Regions from separate parts of the Clostridium sp. CM036 genome, predicted to be linked through region 4. Evidence: riboswitches for the same ligand, from Rfam matches in the RefSeq annotation. Region 4 holds a riboswitch; each other region holds the start of a gene.
What was found. A riboswitch is a leader RNA that binds a small molecule or an ion and turns the genes downstream of it on or off. The one in region 4 is predicted to bind cobalamin.

Region 1 (5,011 bases), 1.7 Mb from region 4:
TTGGTATAATTGAGAGTTTTTCTCTAATTTCTATTTTCACATCATGCTTTAGCCCTATAAGTTGTATCATTATATCATCTCCAAAAATACATCACTATTACTAATATTTCATATATACGCATATTTCATATAACATGCATATTATTATTAAATAAAACATTGCCCCATACATTAATTTTATTGTATCTATTATATGTTCTTTCCCCAAATCGTTTATTTTGTTTCCTATTGTTGGTTTATACATTTTTTCTCCAAAATATTCATTCGTACCACCTAGTCTAACTCCCATAGCCCCCGCTGCTGCGCCTTCTGGATAAGCACAATTAGGACTTTTATGATTTTTTCTATCTCTTATCATCACTTTTATACTGCAAGCAATATTTCCTCGAACAAGTGGTGATGCCAAACAGATTAAAAATCCTGTTATTCTTGCTGGTATAAAATTAAATACATCGTCTGTTTTAGCTGGAAAGAACCCAATATATTTATATTTTTCATTCATATATCCAAGCATTGAATCCATGGTATTTATGCCCTTATACATCATAGCTAAAGGTGCTCCCCCTAATAATGCATAGAGAATAGGGGCTATAACACCATCTGCTGTATTCTCTGCAATGGTCTCCACATCAGCTCTTACTATTTCATACTCAGTAAGGGTTTTTGTATCTCTCCCTACAAGGTACGATAATTTAACTCTTGCGTCATAAATATCATTATTAACTAAAGAATCATAAACCTTCTTACCTTCTTTATGAAGGCATCTAGCAGCTATTGTCGTCCAAAGCAATATTATATTGAGAATATGGTACAACCAAAAAAACTTATTAGAAATTCTCAAAATTATAAAAGGCACTAAAAAACTAGAAAGTGCTACTATAACTACAATAATTCCGCCAAAAACTTTAATTTGACCATTAGTTTTACATATCGTTCTGCCTAACTTATCTAATTTAGAAATAAGCTTTCCTATATAAATCACCGGATGTTTAAACCAATATGGATCTCCAATTAATAAGTCTAACATTACCGCTAAAATTAAATCTATTATGTTCGTCTGAAATAGTATTGCCATTTTAATTCCTCACTATCTTATACTGTTATAATTTTTTAAATAGTTGTTAACTGTCCCTAACTTTTTCTTTTTATTCCTATGATTTTATAGATTGAATCCATATCTACATTATCTCTAACTATATCTGCTAGCTTGTCTAATTCTTTTTCTCTTAGATTTTCATAAACCTTAGATTTTTTAGGTTCCATAGCTTTTTTTACCCTTAAAGTATTAATCATATGTTCTCTAAACTCTACTCCATCAAAAACTCCATGAATATATGTACCCATAACATTTCCACCTGCATTTATTGCTCCATCGAAGGATGACGTATCAGAACCATTCTTATCATAGATTTCAAAAAGTGGTTTTGCATTATGACCATATTTACAAATTCCCATATGTATTTCGTAACCATAAGTTTCTATACTAGTATCCCTAATGTTAATGCTACGAGCCTTTACTCTTGTAGTTATTTTCTCATCTTCAAATATTGTGTCTACGTCTAAAAGCTTCATACCCTCTGTTTCTTTTGAATTTCCCTCTAAGCCATTAGGGTCACTTAAGCTATTTCCTAACATTTGATAGCCTCCACAAATGCCTAATACGTTACCTTGTACACTATATTGCTGAACCGCTTCTGCAAGTCCCGAATTTCTTAAAGAAATTAAATCATCAATAGTATTTTTTGTTCCCGGTATGATAAGGAGGTCTGGTGTGCCCAATTCTCCTTTAGTTGTAACAAATCTAACTGATACATCTTCTTCAGCCTTTAATGCGTCTAAATCCGTAAAATTCGATATATGTGGAAGCTTTATTACAGCAATATCAATAGGTGCAGTAATTTTTTTGTTAAATTCTACTGCACCATCTTCATCTTCGAGTTCCAATCTAAAATAAGGAACTACTCCTGCACATGGAATATGTATAATATCCTCAAGCATTGTAAGTCCTGGCTTTAAGATTTCTAAATCTCCTCTAAACTTATTAATAATAGTGGCTTTAACTCTTTTTTTCTCGGCCTCATTAAGCAAAAGCAAAGTCCCTGCTAGTGACGCAAATACTCCACCCTTATCTATATCTCCTGCGAGTATCACAGGTGCATCTATAAGTTCCGCCATTCCCATATTCACTATATCTCTATCTCTTAAATTAATTTCTGCTGGGCTACCTGCTCCTTCCATTACTATAATATCAAACTTCTTCTCTAATTCTTCAAACTGCTTTTTTAACATGTCTTTGAATTCCAATTTCATATTATGATATTCCATAGCTGTACTATTCCCAAAAACCTTTCCATTAACGATAATTTGGCACTTTTTATCCGAGGTAGGTTTTAATAAAATCGGATTCATATATACCTCTGGCTCCAATCCTGCCGCATAGGCTTGAAGCACCTGCGCACGTCCCATTTCTTTTCCATCCAATGTAATATAAGAATTCAATGACATATTCTGTGACTTAAAAGGACATACTGAAAACCCATCTTGCACAAAAATTCTGCAAAGTGCTGTTACTAATATGCTTTTTCCTACTGATGAAGCGGTTCCTTGAACCATTACTTTAGCCATTACTATTTCTCCTTTCTTCCTGCTTGTATTCTTATTTGGCACACAACAAAAAAACAGCAAGCTTGCGCACCTGCTGTTATGTACAAATTTTTCATTGCACTAACTTGAATTCTACAGTTCTTTCCCGCCGAAAGCTTAATATTACTAATTTAGGCAGGTCTCCTGGCTCTTGATACACTTTCTCTTATCACTTTCCCTTTCAGGTAGTTATAAAAGATTTTCTCTCAATTACAGTAGCGGGGGCTGCTGTGGAATTACACCACATTCCCTTTTCACCTTACTAATCATATACTAAAGTAGCTGCATCCACTTTAGTGGCTGATTAATAATAGGCACCTAAACAAATCTATTCATTTTTAACTAATATAATTCATAATTTTCATTTTTAAAATTTTCAATTTAATACATTTCTATGTAATTAAGTTTATAGCATTATGTTAATCCTGTCAATAAATAAGAATCTAAAATGCTTAAGTCTCATATGGTTATAAGTTATCTCCTGCGAAGCTGCAACAGTTCCACAGGAGATGCATTAATTCGCTAAATTAATTTTGCCTGTAGAAACATAGCTTGTTTGCCTATTTCTGTGAATTTAGCTTCATATTCTGTAACTACGTTATCTTTAAAATCACTCTTATGCAAATCATAGGTTGAAAATAATATTTCAAACCCACACTCTTTGAAATAATCTACCGATTCTTCGAATAACTCTGTATCATCTGTTTTGAACCAAACTTCAGATCCCGGTTTTAAGAATTTCTTATAGCTCGTCAAGAACTTAGTATGAGTTAATCTTCTTTTATTATGTCTGTCTTTTGGCCAAGGATTACAAAAATTTATATAAATTCTGCTTATCTCATCTTTTGCAAACACATCATCAATAAGCATAATGTTCATTGGCATAAGACGTACATTTATGTCTTGTTCCCCTTCAACTTCTCTTACTTCTATAACTTTTCTAAGGGCAAATACCAGAACCTCATCTTTTAAATCAATGCCTACAAAATTGATATCGAGATCTCTCCTGGACTTTTCTGATATAAATCTACCTTTACCGCAACCTAGTTCTAGATGAATTGCATTGTTATTTTTAAACTCTTCATTCCATTTTCCTTTGTGATCATATTGGTCAGTTATTACAATATGACTAGTTTCCAGCTCTGGCCTAGCCCAATATTTTTTTCTTAAGCGCATATATTTTTCTCCTTACATTCTAAATAATAAAAAATCACTATATGATTTTCTTAGCTTTATATTAATATTAAAACATCCCTGCAATATTTAAAAATTGTTTAAATAACCATAACCCTGGCGCTTGCACGATATAAGTAAAAACTGATTGTCCACCAGGTAATATAGGCAATATTAACACCATAAATATTAAGAATTGATACCTATAAATTGTATCTGGTAAATTGTAAAAAAACTTTGGGAACAAATCCCTAACTATATGAGATCCATCAAATCCCGGTATTGGCACTAAATTAAGAAAAAACAAAATACAATTTAGGTACCCTGTAATTATTAAAATTTGGCTAATAATAGTATATAATCCACCATGAATTGGTGGAAATTTCGAAAATAACACAGTAAGAATTGCAAATACAAACCCTAGAATTAGATTAGCAATTGGGCCTGCAACTGAAACTTTCAAATCATCCTTATAATAATTTTTAAATGCACTAGGATTTGTCTGAACAGGCTTTGCCCAACCAAACCCTACTAATATAATCATAAGAAATCCCATTGGATCTATATGTGCGATTGGATTCAGCGTAAGTCTCCCTTGAAATCGTGGAGTTTTGTCTCCTAACCTATCTGCTACGATAGCATGCGCATACTCATGAAAAGTAAATGCTAATAAAATTGCGGGTATCATCAAAATCTTATTTAATATTTGTTGTGTATCCAAATTTATTCCTCCTTATACTCCTACATGGTAGGCAATGTTAATCGCTACTCACCTTGTTAATGCATCTTTGACTTGTTATTTTTTAAGATGTCTACTATCCTATTATAACAAAGTTTATTGTTATTTTGAATTGAATATTCTTAAAATAAAATAATATATTCCCACAACTATATCCTTATGAATTAACTTATATTTTCAGATTATAGAAAAAACCTTATCTTAAAAAGATAAGGTCTTAAATAAACATCATAGTATCGACTACTTAAAAAGAACAAAAGATACTTCTTTATCATTAACCAATGATACTATTCCCTTAGTATACAATTGCAATAATTTTCCTTTATAGCTAGTTTCAGTTCCAGAACTAACATCTTTTATTACAGCTTTCATTACATCATTTTGATAGACCTTACCAAGAGATGTAACAAATAGATCATTTTTTTTAGAAGGTTTTTGTAAATCAATCACTTTCCA
Region 2 (5,011 bases), 770 kb from region 4:
TTCTCATCATACCATGGGTTGCATCCTTATTTTCTTTAACGTTAGCATCCTCAACAGGCTTTGTAAAACTAGGCCACCCACAACCTGAATCAAATTTATCAAGAGATGTAAATAAGGGCTCTCCACTATTAATATCTACATAAATGCCTTCTTCTTTATTATTCCAAAATTCATTTTCAAAAGATTTTTCTGTGCTGCTTTCCTGACTTACTTCAAACTGAATTGGAGTTAAGATCTTCTTTAGTTCTTCTTTACTTTTTTTAGTATAAACTTTATTATCCATAATAATGCCTCCTTAATAATGAGTATAATATTTATTGCACCAATTAATAGTTATTATATACTAAATACATTATAAGCAACAGGGGTAAAGATGTGTTGAAAATAGTATCCTGAGGGTATTAATTCTCTAGTTAATATAATTTATTTTATAATATATTTGTTTAATATGCAAAAAAATAAACTTTTAAAAATCATACTATTTAATTATACGGTTCAAGTGTTATAATAAGTAAGGGGTGGTAAAAAAATGTCGAAAAAAAACTTAAAAGTAGTACTTTTTACAACGATAGGGATTATATTAATAGTAATGGCAGTATTTATGTTTAATTTTTTTACAAAAGTGGATAGTGCAACAAAAACATTTGATACATATAAGAACAAGTGGGTAAAGCAGGATTTCAAAACAATGTATAGCATGCTTTCAGTTAAAACTAAGGAAACAATAACTGAAAAGGAATTTGTAGACAAATACAATGCTATTTATAGTGGAATAGAGGCTAAAAGTATATCTATTAATGTGGAGAATGAAGATAAAATTAAGGAAGGAAATAAAAAAGCTATAAATATACCATTTTCTATAGTTATGGATACTGCAGCAGGGCAATTAAAAATGCCAGGCTACCAGGCTACTATGGTGAAGGAAGAAGTTAACAATAAAAAGCAGTGGACATTAGTTTGGAATGAGAAAATGATATTTCCTAGTATGGAAGCGGGAGATAAGGTTAGGGTAGAGCCAGAAGTGGCTATACGTGGAGAAATTTATGATAGGAGTAAAAAACCACTTGCAATAAATGATTTAATTGTTACGATTGGAATAAAACCCATTACATTTATTAAAAATAAGGATGCTAATATATCGCAGATGGCTAAGATACTAGATATTGATGCTTCGGTTATAGAAAATAAACTAAAGGATAATGAAAATTCTGATCAATTTATACCGATTATTAACATATTGCGTAGTGAAAAAGTAAAAATAGATGGAGTTATGAAGCTTGATGGGGTAATCCCGAACAAGACTAAAGGTAGAGTATATCCAGGTGGGGAAGCTTTGGGGTCGCTTATAGGATACATAAAGCCGATAACTGCTGAGGAACTACAAAAGAATTCTAGTAAAGGGTATAACTCATTTAGTTTAATAGGAAAGGCAGGTCTTGAACAGGTTTATGAGGACAAGCTTAAGGGTGAAAATGGGGCAACAATATATATATCAAAACAAAATAATAACAATAAGGTTGTAATTCTTAAAAAAGAATCAAAAGCAGGTGAAAATATAACATTATCAGTAGATAGTGAACTACAGAAGAAAATATATGAAGGGATGAATAAAGAGCCGGGAGCCAGTGCAGCAATAAATCCAAAAACTGGAGAGGTATTGGCTTTAGTAAGCTCGCCGTCATATGATACAAATGCAATTACTACTTATGTTTCTAATACCCAAAAGGCAGAATGGGAAAAAGCAGGGGATCCATTTAATAATAGATTTAAGGCTGTATATTCTCCAGGGTCTACATTTAAACTGATAACGGCTGCAGTTGGGTTAGAGCAAGGGAAGATAAAACCTAGTGAACTTATTAACATACCGGGAAACGAATGGCAACCGGATAAATCATGGGGACTCAATAAGGTTACTAGGGTTGGTGAACCGAGAGAGTCAGTGAATTTACAGGATGCATTTGTATACTCTGATAACATATATTTCGCAAAGGCAGCTCTTAATATAGGTAAAGAGGAATTTATAAAAGGATGCAACAATTTTGGAATAGGTCAAAAGCTTCCAATAAATTATCCAATAGCAAATTCACAAGTAGCCAATGGTAACAACATTAAGAATGATGTAGCATTAGCAGATACTGGTTATGGTCAAGGGGAGGTCCTTATGAGCCCACTTCACCTTGCACTATCGTATAGCGCAGTTGTTAACGATGGAAATATTATGTCTCCAACTTTAGAAAGTTTGAATGAAAAGGTAAAGGCTAAGGTATGGAAAGCTAATGCAATTTCCGCGGATAATATAAAATTTGTAAAAGATGGTCTCACTGGAGTTATCGATAACCCAAATGGTACAGGTCATGCGGCAAAAGTTGATGGGCAAGCTCTCGCGGGTAAAACTGGAACAGCGGAACTTAAGAAAGATGACAAGGATAAAGCTGCAGAAGAAAATGGATGGTTTATATGTATGGATACAGTTAATCCTAAAATAGTAGTATCAATGTTAATGGAAAACGTTAAAGAGAAAGGTGGAAGTCACCATGTGGTACCTATTGTAAAAGGAGTAATGGAATATTACTTAAATAAAACACTGAAATAGCGTTAGAAAGTAGGTAGAATGATTTACATTGCTTTAATATTTTTTTGATGTTACAATAAAAATAGTCAACTTAATAAAAATTAAATATTGTTTTAGGTGCCTTGTAACAGGGGTTAAAAGGGAAAGTGACTAAAAAACCACTGCAGCCCACCGCTACTGTATTAGAGGATGAAATCCAAAGAACCATTGGGAAACTGAGAAGGTTGGAGAGTAAGATGATGCTAAAGCCAGTAAACCTGCCTATTGCTTGAAATTTTAGTCTTCGGAGGGAGGATGAAAAATGCGTGATTTAACAATAATATTGGGTTATCCAATATATGAAAAATTTAATTGCATTATTCCACATCCTTGAGATGTGGTTTTTTTATTTTCTGATTTTTTTACATTAGAGCATATTATTAAAATAATAAGGAGCATACTATGAAAAAAATTATACTTATAACAGGTGGCGCAAGGAGTGGGAAAAGTACATATGCTGAGAAGCTAGCCAAAGAAGAGAAGGGCAACGTACTTTATATTGCAACTTCAATTCCGTTTGATGATGAAATGAAGGACAGAGTAAAAAAACATAAAGAAAGAAGACCAGCTAATTGGTATACCTTTGAAGGCTATAAGAATTTAAAACAGGTATTCTATAACGAAGAAATGCAGTTTGATACGATTTTATTAGATTGTATTACAATAATGACTACAAATCTTATGTTTGATGAAGCGGGGGATAATTTCGATGATCTTAATAATCAAGCTATAAGCGCAATGGAAAAAGGGATTTTACAAGAGGTAGCAGTATTTCTTGACGAAGCAGAAAAAAACTTAAAAACAATAATTCTTGTAACTAACGAAATTGGCTCTGGAATTGTACCAGAATACAAGATGGCAAGGGTTTTTAGAGATATTGCGGGTAGAGTTAATCAGTATATTGCATCAAGGGCTCAGGAAGTTCACATGGTGGTTTGTGGTATCCCAATTAAAATTAAATAAGTAATTAAAAAATTAAAATTTATGGAGGCAACTTATGTTTAAAAGAAAAAGTATAATAAGTCTAGTTTTAGCTGTTTTTGTTTGTGTTGTATTTAGCGCGTGTGGCAGCAAAGGTGAGAATAAAGGGTCGCTTAATACTACTAAAAAGGAAACTAACGCTGTAGTATATCCGCTAAAGGTAGTTGACTCATATGATAGAACGGTTATCATTGAAAAAGAACCTAAAAGAATTATTACAATTGCACCAAATATAACAGAGGGAATATATGCACTTGGTAAAGGAAGCAGTGTAGTTGGTAGAAGTGATTACGATGATTACCCAGCTCAGGCCCTTAAGGTTACATCTGTTGGTGACTTATTGCAACCAAGTGTAGAGAAAATTGTTGAATTAAAACCTGATGTAGTTATTGTATCAGCTCTTTTTGATAAGGCTATTATTAAAAAATTAGAGGCTCTTAATATAAAGGTTGTAGCGCTTGGTGGTGAAGAAAATTTTAATGGTGTGTATGACACAATGTCAAAACTTGGTCAGGTTGTAAATGCTAGTGGGGAAGCCCAGACAATAGTATCAGATATGAAAAGGAAAGTTGCAGAAATAACTGATAAGGTTAAGGATGCTAAGAAGCCAACAGTGTACTATGTAGCAGGATTTGGCAAGAGTGGTGATTTTACAGCAGGAAAAGATACATTTATAGGTAGTATGATAGACATTGCTGGCGGAAAAAATGCTGCGGGCGACGTAGTTGGTTGGAACTACAGTGTAGAAAAGCTTGTAGAAAAGAATCCTGATGTGCTAATTTGTTCAAAGCTCTATGATTCAAAAAAAGGTATAAAAGCTACCAATGGTTACAAAGATTTGAATGCAGTTAAGAACGGCAAATTATTGGAGATTGATGAAAACATTATTGTTAGGCAGGGACCGAGACTTGCAGAAGGACTTGAAGCAATTGCTAAATTAGTTCATCCTGAACTTTTTAAATAAAAGGGGTTAAATAACCATGACGTTTATAGAAAATAAGAGTTATTATCGACGAGTTTTTGCAGTAGGGGTATTTTTACTCCTAATTGTAATGATTGTAGCAACAAATTTTGGGGTAGCAGATATTTCTTTAAAACAGACAGCCCTAATTATTATAAGCAAAATTCCAATATTAAATAACAGTGTATCCTTAGATGGAATTAATCCTACATCTGCAATCATATTGGTAAAGTTAAGACTTCCTAGAATCATTTTATCCTGTTTAGTAGGAGCAGCACTTTCAGTGGTTGGTACCTCTTTTCAGGGTATTTTCAAAAATCCAATGGCAGATCCATTTATTCTCGGAGTTTCATCAGGGGCTGCACTTGGGGCCACTATAACCATGGTTTTTCTTAATGAAATCAATTTTTTAGGGATGAGCATGGTGGCATTCAATGCTTTTGTAGGTGCTATAATAA
Region 3 (5,011 bases), 270 kb from region 4:
TGGGATTTCTAAAACTTTTCTTTATAATAATGAAGAGACTAAGAAAAGAATTGAGGAACTTAGGGATAATCAAACGAGTAGGACTATGAATCAAAGAGCTAAATATGATAAAACAGCTAAATCTAAAGACATTATCATAATGGCTAAGGATAAAAAGATTAAAGAACTTGAAGAAGAGAATAGGAAGTTAAAAGAGCAATTAGAGATTCTTAGAGGTAAGTTATATGAAAAATTATAAACTACATTGTTTATATGTAGTTTATGTGCAAACATAGCTATGACAAGAGGCTTACTATCTTGTACACGAGATATTAAAAGGAGAAATGAATATAATGGGGAAATTAAAAAACGGATATGTTCAAATTTATACGGGGAATGGCAAGGGGAAAACGACTGCAGCTGTAGGACTAGCTGTACGTGCAGCAGGAAATGGATATACTGTATTTATGGTACAGTTTTTGAAGGGAAGTAAAACTGGTGAAATTGAAAGTGCAAAAAAATTGGCTCCCTTTTTTAACATATTTAGGTTTGAGAAAAAAAGAGGTTTTTTTTGGACGTTAAATGCAGAGGAAAAAAATGAATTAAAAGAAGAAGTACAAAAGGGGTATGAATTTTGCAGGGAAGCATTAAAAGAAGAAAAATGCGACATACTTATCATGGATGAGGTAATGGGAGCGTTGAACAATCAACTAATAAGTGAAGAACAACTACTAGAATTAATGGAGAATAAACCTGGTAATATAGAATTGATTTTAACAGGGAGAGACGTACCTAAAGCTATAATAGATAAAGCAAACCTTGTAACTGAGATGAAGGATATTAAACATTATTTTAACGAAGGAATACCATCTAGAGAGGGTATAGAGTTTTGATTATAACCACCTCAAATTCTAAAATTAAGTTAATAATATTTAGAGTTTGAAGGGGGAATTATTATGAATACGTACAAAAACTTAGGCAAAGAATTTATTGTCAATATAACGGGGAATAGAGAAGCCGATATGGTTATTGTGGAAGAATTTAATAAAAACTCTGTTATAAATAAAGCTCAATTAAAAAAGGTTTTATGGAAGAGATTAAAAGAAAGTAATTTAATATAGCATATAAAGGTATGAGATGTTTTGCATTTCATTTAAAAGGGAACCAGGTGAAAAGCCTGAACGGTCCCGCCGCTGTAATGGTGAGAAGCTTTAAATTATACCACTGACAATTTTGTTGGGAAGGATTAAAGCGACTATGATCCAAAGTCAGAAGACCTGCCTTCATTAATACACCAAGAACGTTACGAGTGATAGGGGGTGTGACGCATATTTGTATGAAAATGCATTTTAAATTTTGCATTTTTTACAAATATGGTTGGTATTATTATCAAGCCCTTAGCATAAATGCTAAAGGGCTTAATTTTTCGTTGAGAAAGAAATTATGATTATTTTACAGAGGATAGGTAATACAATTGATAATTATAAGGAGGCATATTATGCAAATAAAGATAAAGGAATTTGCGCTTATAAACATAGGAATGCTTATGGTATCAGCAGGTTTATATTTCTTTTTAATGCCAAATAATTTAGCGACAGGTGGGGCGAATGGATTAGCAATAGTTATAAATAAATTTACAGGGGGGTTATCCGTAGGTTGGATAATGATGATAATAAACCTTATTTTGTTTGTAATAGCATTTATTGCTATCGGAAAGAGTTTTGGTGGAAAAAGTGTGTATGCAAGCTTTGGTGTAGGAGGTATTATAATTGTATTTCAAAAGTTTATACCTATTAATAATTCAATTACAGGAGATATTTTACTGGAACTTATATTTGGAATACTAATATCAGGAATAGGTACAGCTATAGTCTTTGATCAAAACGCTTCAACAGGGGGGACAGATATCTTAGCTAAGATATTAAATGAATTTTTTCATATAAATTTAGGAAAAGGAGTTTTAATATGTGATTTAATTATAATTTTAATGGCAGTTTTTGCTTTTGGAATTAAGCTATCATTATATGCAATGCTCGGAGTTATAATTAATGGCTTTCTTATAGACCACATCATAGATGGAATAAATGTGTGCAAAGAAGTTACAATTATAAGTAAGAACAGCGATAAGATAAGAAAATATATAAGAGAAAAGCTAGATAAAACATCTACTGTATATAACGGAGTAGGGGATTTTTCAGATGAGGATAAAGAAGTTGTTGTGGTTATAGTAGGAAGAAGGGAGTTTATAACACTTAAAAAATTCATAAAATTTGTTGATAAGGATGCTTTTGTAACAGTGAATAATATTTATGAAGTCTTTGGATACGGATTTAAATCCTTAAAACATTAAATAAAAATTTTAGATAGCTAATAGAGCGGATTAACAACATTTATGCCATGAAAGCAGGCAAAATTGTTAGTTATGGAATACCGACAGAAGTCTTAACCCAAGAATTAATAAAGTCTTTTAAATATTATGTATAAACCTTCTTATATAAAATGATATTTTATATTACTTTTTATATCAAGTACAATCTCTTCAATTATATCCTTGATTTGCATATTCCTTGTGCCTGGTATATAAATACCATGTTTTTGTAGTGGAAGTATATATTTAGTACAATCCATATTAAATATTGACGTGGCAATCATGGGGGTAATTTCACCGTTAATGCCACCACTACATATTATTCCAATTGGACCGATTATGCTATCAATTTTATTTTTCTTGCAAAATGAGCAAATTGATTCCTCTCCACTTATACCAATATTTGCACCAGCTCTTACCATATTTGAACAAGCAAATGTATTTGTACCAAGTGCAACAATATAGATATCTAGGCTAATTTCTTTACGAATTTTTTTTATGATTGTTTGACCAAGACCTGCCCCTTGTGCGTCTATTACAGCTATTTTCATGGTAATACCTCCAAAAAATAAAATTTATAATATAATGAAATCTATTTTTATATAGATAATATTATTATACTATAATGTTTATGTATATTCTGTGTTTAGTTCAAATAAAATTACAACGTTGGTATAAATAAAATGATTATAAAAAAGCAAAAAAAATTCTCCCATAAAGGTATTAATTTTATAATTCGAGGCAAAATAAAGAAAATAATATTAATAATATAATTGATATAAATGAAGGGGAGAATTTAGTGAAAAACGAGGAAAGTATAAAGGTTATTCCTTTAGGAGGCCTTGGAGAAATAGGTAAGAATATAACAGCTTTTGAATATGCGAATGAAATCATTGTTATAGACTGTGGTATAGCCTTTCCTGATGAGGAAATGTATGGTGTAGATTTAGTAATTCCAGATATAACTTATTTAAAAAATAATGCAGAAAAAGTAAAAGGTATTTTTTTAACTCATGGACATGAAGATCATATAGGGTCGCTTCCGTACATTCTAAAACAATTGAATGTACCTATTTATGGTACTAGGTTAACGTTAGGGCTAATTGAAAATAAACTAAAGGAGCACAATATATTATCTAATTGTGAACTTCACAATGTAAATGCTGGAGAAACAATAGAACTACAAAATCTTAAAGTTGAATTCATAAGGGTTACTCACAGCATAGCAGACTCCTGTGCTATTGCCATCCACTCACCACTAGGTGTTATATTACATACTGGTGACTTCAAAATTGATTATACCCCCATTGATGGATTGGTCATGGATCTTGAACGTATCTCAAATTTAGGTAAAGAGGGCGTGCTACTTCTTATGGCGGATAGCACGAATGTGGAACGTGAAGGGCATACAATTTCTGAAAAAACTATAGGGAAGACTCTAACTAGAATAATTTCTAATGCAGAGGGAAGGGTTATTGTAGCTACATTTGCTTCAAATATTCACAGAATACAGCAGATCGTAGACGCCTCTGTGAAACATGGTAGAAAAATTGTTTTTAGTGGGAGGAGTATGGACAATATCTCACAAGTAGCTATTGAACTTGGATATCTCCATGTACCAGAAGGTTACATTATAGGTATAGATGATATGCAAAATTACCACAATAAAAATATTACAATAATAACTACCGGAAGTCAGGGCGAACCTATGGCAGGACTTGCTAGAATGGCTTTTGCTACTCATAGGAAAATCACCCTTGAACCAGAGGATTTATTTGTTATTTCTGCATCTCCAATTCCAGGCAATGAGAAACTTATATCTAGAGTAATCAATGAGCTATTCAAAAAAGGGGCAGAGGTAATTTATGAGGATTTAGAAGAAGTGCATGTATCCGGTCACGCATATCAAGAAGAATTGAAATTAATTCACGCATTAGTTCATCCTAAATATTTTATGCCAGTTCATGGTGAATACAGACATTTAAGTCACCATGCTAAGTTAGCACAAGAATTAGGTATGCAAGGCAAAGATATATTTACTATGGAAACAGGGCAGGTTTTAGAACTTACAAAGGATGAAGCTAAAGTAACAGGACGGGTACACACTGGATCTGTATTTGTAGATGGACTTGGTGTTGGGGATGTTGGAAGCATAGTGCTTAGAGATAGAAAGCACTTAGCAGAAGATGGCATGCTCACTGTTGTGGTTACTTTAGAACGCGAATCTTATAGTATTATTGCGGGACCAGACATAATAACTCGCGGATTTATATATGCAAAGGAATCGGATGAATTAATTAGTGAAGTAAAAGAAATTGTTAGGGTTGAGCTTAATAAGTGCTTAGACAAGAAAATTATTGAATGGTATGTATTAAAATCTAATATAAAAAAATCCACAGAGCGATATTTGTATGAAAAAACAAAGCGTAGGCCAATTATTCTTCCAATTATTATGGAGATTTAACAGTTTTTTTAAGCTGGTGGTATATACAAAAGGCCAGCAAAAATCATATAGTAAAACTAAAAAATTGCAGTAGTTAGTTCTACTGCTTTTTTATATTGCTATTGTATCTAAAAATAGTATTAATTTTTAACATAACAAAAGACTGCCCTGTTAGGTACAGTCTTAATTGTGATATTGTAGCATCGAAGATGATGAACAGA
Region 4 (5,011 bases):
CTTAAACCATTGTAAGTTTCCCCAAAAATGCACATGTCCATAAGCTGCCATAGTATTTTTTTTAACATATCCGCATTTCCAATTTTTCTCATATCCATCATAACCCTCTTTAGAAAGCTTAAATACCTTTTCTTCAGATAAATTAACAATAGATTTATGAAACTCATGACAGTTTATACTCATATTTTGTGGTAAAATATTATTTTCTACCCCTACCTTTATTTCTGCATACCCAAAGTTCTGAAGCTTTTTTGTTAAGGTGTAATACCCCTTAAAAAAGCCAACGGTATTATGTGATATTTTTTCTTCGCCTTGCAGTTTTTCTCCCTCAGTAAGATACATTAATCCTCCACATTCGGCGTAACAGTGTAGCCCATTATCAAGAGCTTTTTTTATACTGCCAAGCATTGATGTATTTTCAGATAGCTCCTTTATAAAAACCTCAGGGTACCCTCCACCTATGTAAAGAAAATCAATATTACTGGGTAGCTTCTTATCTTTAATTGGACTAAAATATATAACTTGTCCCATTTCCTCTAGAAGCTCTAAATTTTCTTTATAATAAAAACTAAAGGCCTTGTCATAGGCTACAGCTATCCTTTTCCCCTTATTCTCCACATGGAAATCATCTATATGCCTTTCACTTTCTTTAAATTGTTCTAACAATAAATCCATATCCAAATGCTTTTCTAATAACTTGGCACAGATTTCAATTTTCTCATCTAAATCCTCTGTTTCACTGCTTTGAATTAGCCCTAAGTGCCTACTTTTTAAGTTTAATCGTTCATCTTTTGGAAGATAGCCTAACACTTTCAAGTTACAGTTTTCTTTAATTGCTGCCTTAAGTAACTTATAATAATTTTCTGTTATATTATTTAGTATTATGCCCTTTATATTCGCATCTTTAAAATTTACTATTCCATTAATTTCTGCACAGAGGGTTGCTACCTGAGCCTTTGGAGACAATACAAGTATGATAGGCAAGTCTAAAACCTTTGACACGTGATACGTAGAATAGGATGTATTTATGCCTTTTCCATCATATAAACCCATTACACCTTCGACTACACCCAATTCTCCGCATCCTCTAGAAAAGCTAGCCTTAACTCCCGCCTCTCCCATAAGATACAAATCCAAATTTCTTGAACCTTTACCTGTTATCTTTGTATGAAAAGCTGAGTCTATATAATCAGGTCCTACTTTATACCCTTGTATCTCAAATCCCCTATTTTTAAACGCTTTCATAATTCCGAGTGTTACTGTGGTCTTACCACCACCACTTGAATCTGAAGCTATGACTATACTCTTCATTTATATTCACATCCTTTTGCGGACTATCCCCTAATGTGCAATTAGTTGTTAACTGTCCCCAATGTTTTCACTATCAATTCTAAGTTTTTCAAACACTGAATCAATTTTCCATTCCTATCATTATCCTTAATAGCAAGCCTTACATATTGTTTATCTAGTCCTCTAAAATTATCTGCTTTTCTTATAACAAATCCTTGAGCTAGGCATAGTTTATAAAGTGTCCCTGAGTCTAGTCCTTTTAATTTGCATAATACATAATTTCCATAGGTTAAATACACTTTATCTATAAATGAAATATTTTCAAGTGATCTTATAAACCTAGGCCTTTCCGCTCTTATCCACTCTTTGCTTTTTTCAATATAAACGTTATCTTTTAACACATGACGTGCAGCCATTTCTGCAAAACAGTTTATGTTCCAGGGGTTTTGTTTTTCTTTAACTTTTTTTAATAGGTCTACGTTACTACTTATTCCATACCCAAACCTTATACCAGGCATCGCAAAAAATTTGGTTAATGCTCTTATTATAAATAAACATTTGTATGTTTTAACTTTTTCACTGAAACTGTGCTGTGAATCTCCAGTAAATTCTATAAAAGCCTCATCTATTATTATGACTTTGTCGTTACATTCACAATATTCAAGAATTTTTTGAAACTCAGCCTTATTTATGATATTGCCATTGGGGTTATTTGGATTACCTAAAACCACACCTTCTACACTCTGTAATCTATTAAGAATATCCTCATAATCATAGGAAAGCTCAGCATATTCATGCTTTAATAAGGTATTCTCATTAATCTTCTCTTTTAAATAAGAGTACTCTATACTACAATTCCACTTTTTAGCATCAATTTCGTACTCTACAAAAGATGGCACCACAATTAGTAGATTTTTATGACAAGCTATAACTAAGTCAATTATTTCTGCAGCCCCATTTCCTAAAACAAAATATTCTTTTGGGCAATCAATGTATTCTTTTAATTCTTTCAATACCTCCCTATATTGAATATCTGGATATCTTGTTAAAGCATCTACGGCTTCACTAATGTTATCAGTGAAACTTTTAGGAACCCCTAATGGATTAATATTAGAACTGTAATCTATTAATTCTCGCCCCTCAAGTAATCCATTAGTATAAACATCTCCACCATGTATCATTGAATACCTTCCTTTCTACTTGTAACTCTCATCTACCGTACTTTTGTTACTTATAACTTACGCAGAATTTTAATTTCCCTTATGTGTTTTCCCTACATTCTTGAACTTTTCATTAATTACATCATTAATGTGCTGTATATAAATGTCTTGAACGTCACTATTTTCCCCTAACCCATGCAGATATATTTTAACTTTAAACCCTTTTGCCTCTAAAATACTCTTCCAGGAGTCCTCTGCATCTCCCGCCATGTCATTCTTGGCATGGTCTCCTGCTACAAGCAGTAGTGGCATTAAAGTGACTTCGCTAATACTCTGAGTAGTAACATTAGGTATTACTCTTTCCAAAGTTGGATACCCTTCCACGGTTGCTACATGTACATTGTTAAAACCTCTATCCCTTAAAACGCTTTCAAAACAGCAATATACTGCATTTGCAATATGGTTTGTACCATGCCCCATCAAAATTACTGTATCCATTGGTTGCAATTGCTTTGATAGAGCATCCACCATTATTGAGTAATCATCTGGCACGCCTGCTTCTTCTCCCTTAAAACATAAAAGAGGTCTTCCTATTAAGATATTTTTAAATGCTTTACATTCTTTGTATCTATTAACTACATTATTTATATAATCAAATTCTACTCCAGGAATAACATGCAAAGGCTGAACAATTACCTCATTATATCCTTCGCTTTTTAACTTTTCCAAAGCTTCTTCTGGAGTATCTACATGAATATTATCCCTATTCTTAAGTACTCTAAGAATAATATGTGAAGTAAATGCTCTTCTTATATCATAATCTTCAAAAGTATGTCTTATTTTATCTTCTATTGCATCGATAGTTACTTTTCTTGCATCTTCATGTGTTGTTCCAAAACTTACAATTAAAATTGCCTTCTTCATTTCGATCATCCACCTTGCTAAATATTTTCCGAAATCTATCATAACATTTACATATAATGCTTTTTAAAACAAAAAAAATAGTACGCATACGATAGCGACTACTTTTTAATTAATCCATAATTAAATAGTTCTTTCCCTCCGAAAGCTTGTTAACATCATTTAGGCAGGTCTCCTGGCTTTTGATTCTTCCTTTAATTATCCTTCCTCATTTTTAATTTACGAAGTAGCATTTAAAAGTTTTTCATCAATTACAGTAGCGGGGGCTGCTGCGGATTTAAACCGCATTCCCTTTTCACCTATTTCAAGGCACCTAAAATCATATTCAATTCTCTATTAATTCTAGTTTATTATATTTAAGCCGTACTGTCAATATTTAGAGTGTCTCCTTAGTTTAATAGGCAAAAAAATGATTCAGAAAAATAGTTAGGGACGGTTAACAACTATTTAAATTATTTATATATATATATTAGCTTAAGATTATGAATATCATCCCGATTCATAGGCAATAATTCAAATAAAAATCTATGAGGAAGGGTGATTTTAATGCCAAGAAAGGCAAGAGAAAAAACAGATGACTCGATATTTCATATTATGTGCAAAAGTATCAGCGAAATAAATTTATTCAAGGATGATGAGGATAAGAACAAGTATTTATCACTTGTAAAAAAGTATAAATATCTCTATAATTTTAAAATCTACGGTTACTGTCTTATGGATAACCATTCTCATTTAATGATTGATGCTAATGGCACTGATATATCAAAGGCAATGCATGGAATAAATTTTTCTTATGCAATGTACTTTAATAAAAAATATAAAAGGGAAGGACATCTTTTTAAAGATAGATTTAAGAGTAAAATAGTTAATAATGAACGATATTTGAAGACTTTATCTCTATATATACACAATAATCCTACGGATATAGATGAATATAAAAATTGTCCTGAAAAATATGCTTTTTCTAGTCTAGCCATATTTTTAGGAAAAAGACATGATTCTTTTAAATTAGTTGATTATGGATTTATTATGAGCTCTTTTGGTAATAACCTAAAAAATGCAAGAAAGAATTACTATAATCTTGTCTTTCGCTGTAATGGAGAAAAATTAAAACAAGAAATAGAATTTAAAGATGAAAAATCAGAGTATAAATGTGAACGAAAAATACTTGTAAGGAACTTTAAGCCAGAAGATATAATAGAATATATAGCGTCAAAGATGAATGTATCAAAGACTCATCTTTATATGAAGTACAGCAGAAAGCTTGTACGGGCAAAAGCCTTAACCGTTGTTCTAATGAGGAGCCTCTGTAATTTTAAATCTAGCGATATATCCAGCACTCTTGGAAACATTACACAGGCTAGAGTATCAAAATTAAGCACTATTGGCATCGAATTAATTGGAACAGAAGATAAATATGAGAATATTATCATGGATTTTATTAAACGTTATGCTTAGTAATAATTTATTAATATAATCTTCAATATTATGATTAATAACTTAATGACAATCATTAAAATTCATTCTAATTATTTACTTTAACCTACCTATTTATTAAATCTGTTATATTAAATAAAAAAAATTAGAATAACAGATGGATATATGCATTTAATAAACATGGACAAGTATCAAAAATATAC

Region 1: another riboswitch for cobalamin. It lies ahead of ACWJKE_RS16950 (cobyric acid synthase); the one in region 4 lies ahead of ACWJKE_RS08980 (sirohydrochlorin cobaltochelatase).
Region 2: another riboswitch for cobalamin. It lies ahead of cobU (bifunctional adenosylcobinamide kinase/adenosylcobinamide-phosphate guanylyltransferase); the one in region 4 lies ahead of ACWJKE_RS08980 (sirohydrochlorin cobaltochelatase).
Region 3: another riboswitch for cobalamin. It lies ahead of ACWJKE_RS10210 (YitT family protein); the one in region 4 lies ahead of ACWJKE_RS08980 (sirohydrochlorin cobaltochelatase).

Annotation. Positions count from the first base shown of each region.
Region 1 covers NZ_CM143652.1:3,567,417-3,572,427, reverse strand. The annotation lists gene hemA (glutamyl-tRNA reductase) at 1-70, opposite strand, end outside; gene cbiB (adenosylcobinamide-phosphate synthase CbiB) at 101-1,051, opposite strand; gene ACWJKE_RS16950 (cobyric acid synthase) at 1,132-2,625, opposite strand; cobalamin riboswitch at 2,761-2,944, opposite strand; gene trmB (tRNA (guanosine(46)-N7)-methyltransferase TrmB) at 3,166-3,819, opposite strand; gene ACWJKE_RS16940 (site-2 protease family protein) at 3,887-4,504, opposite strand; gene ACWJKE_RS16935 (hypothetical protein) at 4,796-5,011, opposite strand, start outside.
Region 2 covers NZ_CM143652.1:1,130,079-1,135,089, reverse strand. The annotation lists gene msrB (peptide-methionine (R)-S-oxide reductase MsrB) at 1-283, opposite strand, end outside; gene ACWJKE_RS05355 (penicillin-binding transpeptidase domain-containing protein) at 530-2,593, shown strand; cobalamin riboswitch at 2,671-2,851, shown strand; gene cobU (bifunctional adenosylcobinamide kinase/adenosylcobinamide-phosphate guanylyltransferase) at 3,014-3,574, shown strand; gene ACWJKE_RS05345 (ABC transporter substrate-binding protein) at 3,609-4,556, shown strand; gene ACWJKE_RS05340 (FecCD family ABC transporter permease) at 4,573-5,011, shown strand, end outside.
Region 3 covers NZ_CM143652.1:2,169,668-2,174,678, reverse strand. The annotation lists gene ACWJKE_RS10225 (DUF6262 family protein) at 1-238, shown strand, start outside; gene ACWJKE_RS10220 (cob(I)yrinic acid a,c-diamide adenosyltransferase) at 333-872, shown strand; gene ACWJKE_RS10215 (hypothetical protein) at 936-1,100, shown strand; cobalamin riboswitch at 1,091-1,278, shown strand; gene ACWJKE_RS10210 (YitT family protein) at 1,478-2,329, shown strand; gene ACWJKE_RS10205 (DUF3842 family protein) at 2,470-2,898, opposite strand; gene ACWJKE_RS10200 (ribonuclease J) at 3,147-4,811, shown strand.
Region 4 covers NZ_CM143652.1:1,900,765-1,905,775, forward strand. The annotation lists gene ACWJKE_RS08970 (cobyrinate a,c-diamide synthase) at 1-1,311, opposite strand, end outside; gene ACWJKE_RS08975 (pyridoxal phosphate-dependent aminotransferase) at 1,353-2,471, opposite strand; gene ACWJKE_RS08980 (sirohydrochlorin cobaltochelatase) at 2,541-3,374, opposite strand; cobalamin riboswitch at 3,520-3,704, opposite strand; gene ACWJKE_RS08985 (transposase) at 3,918-4,829, shown strand.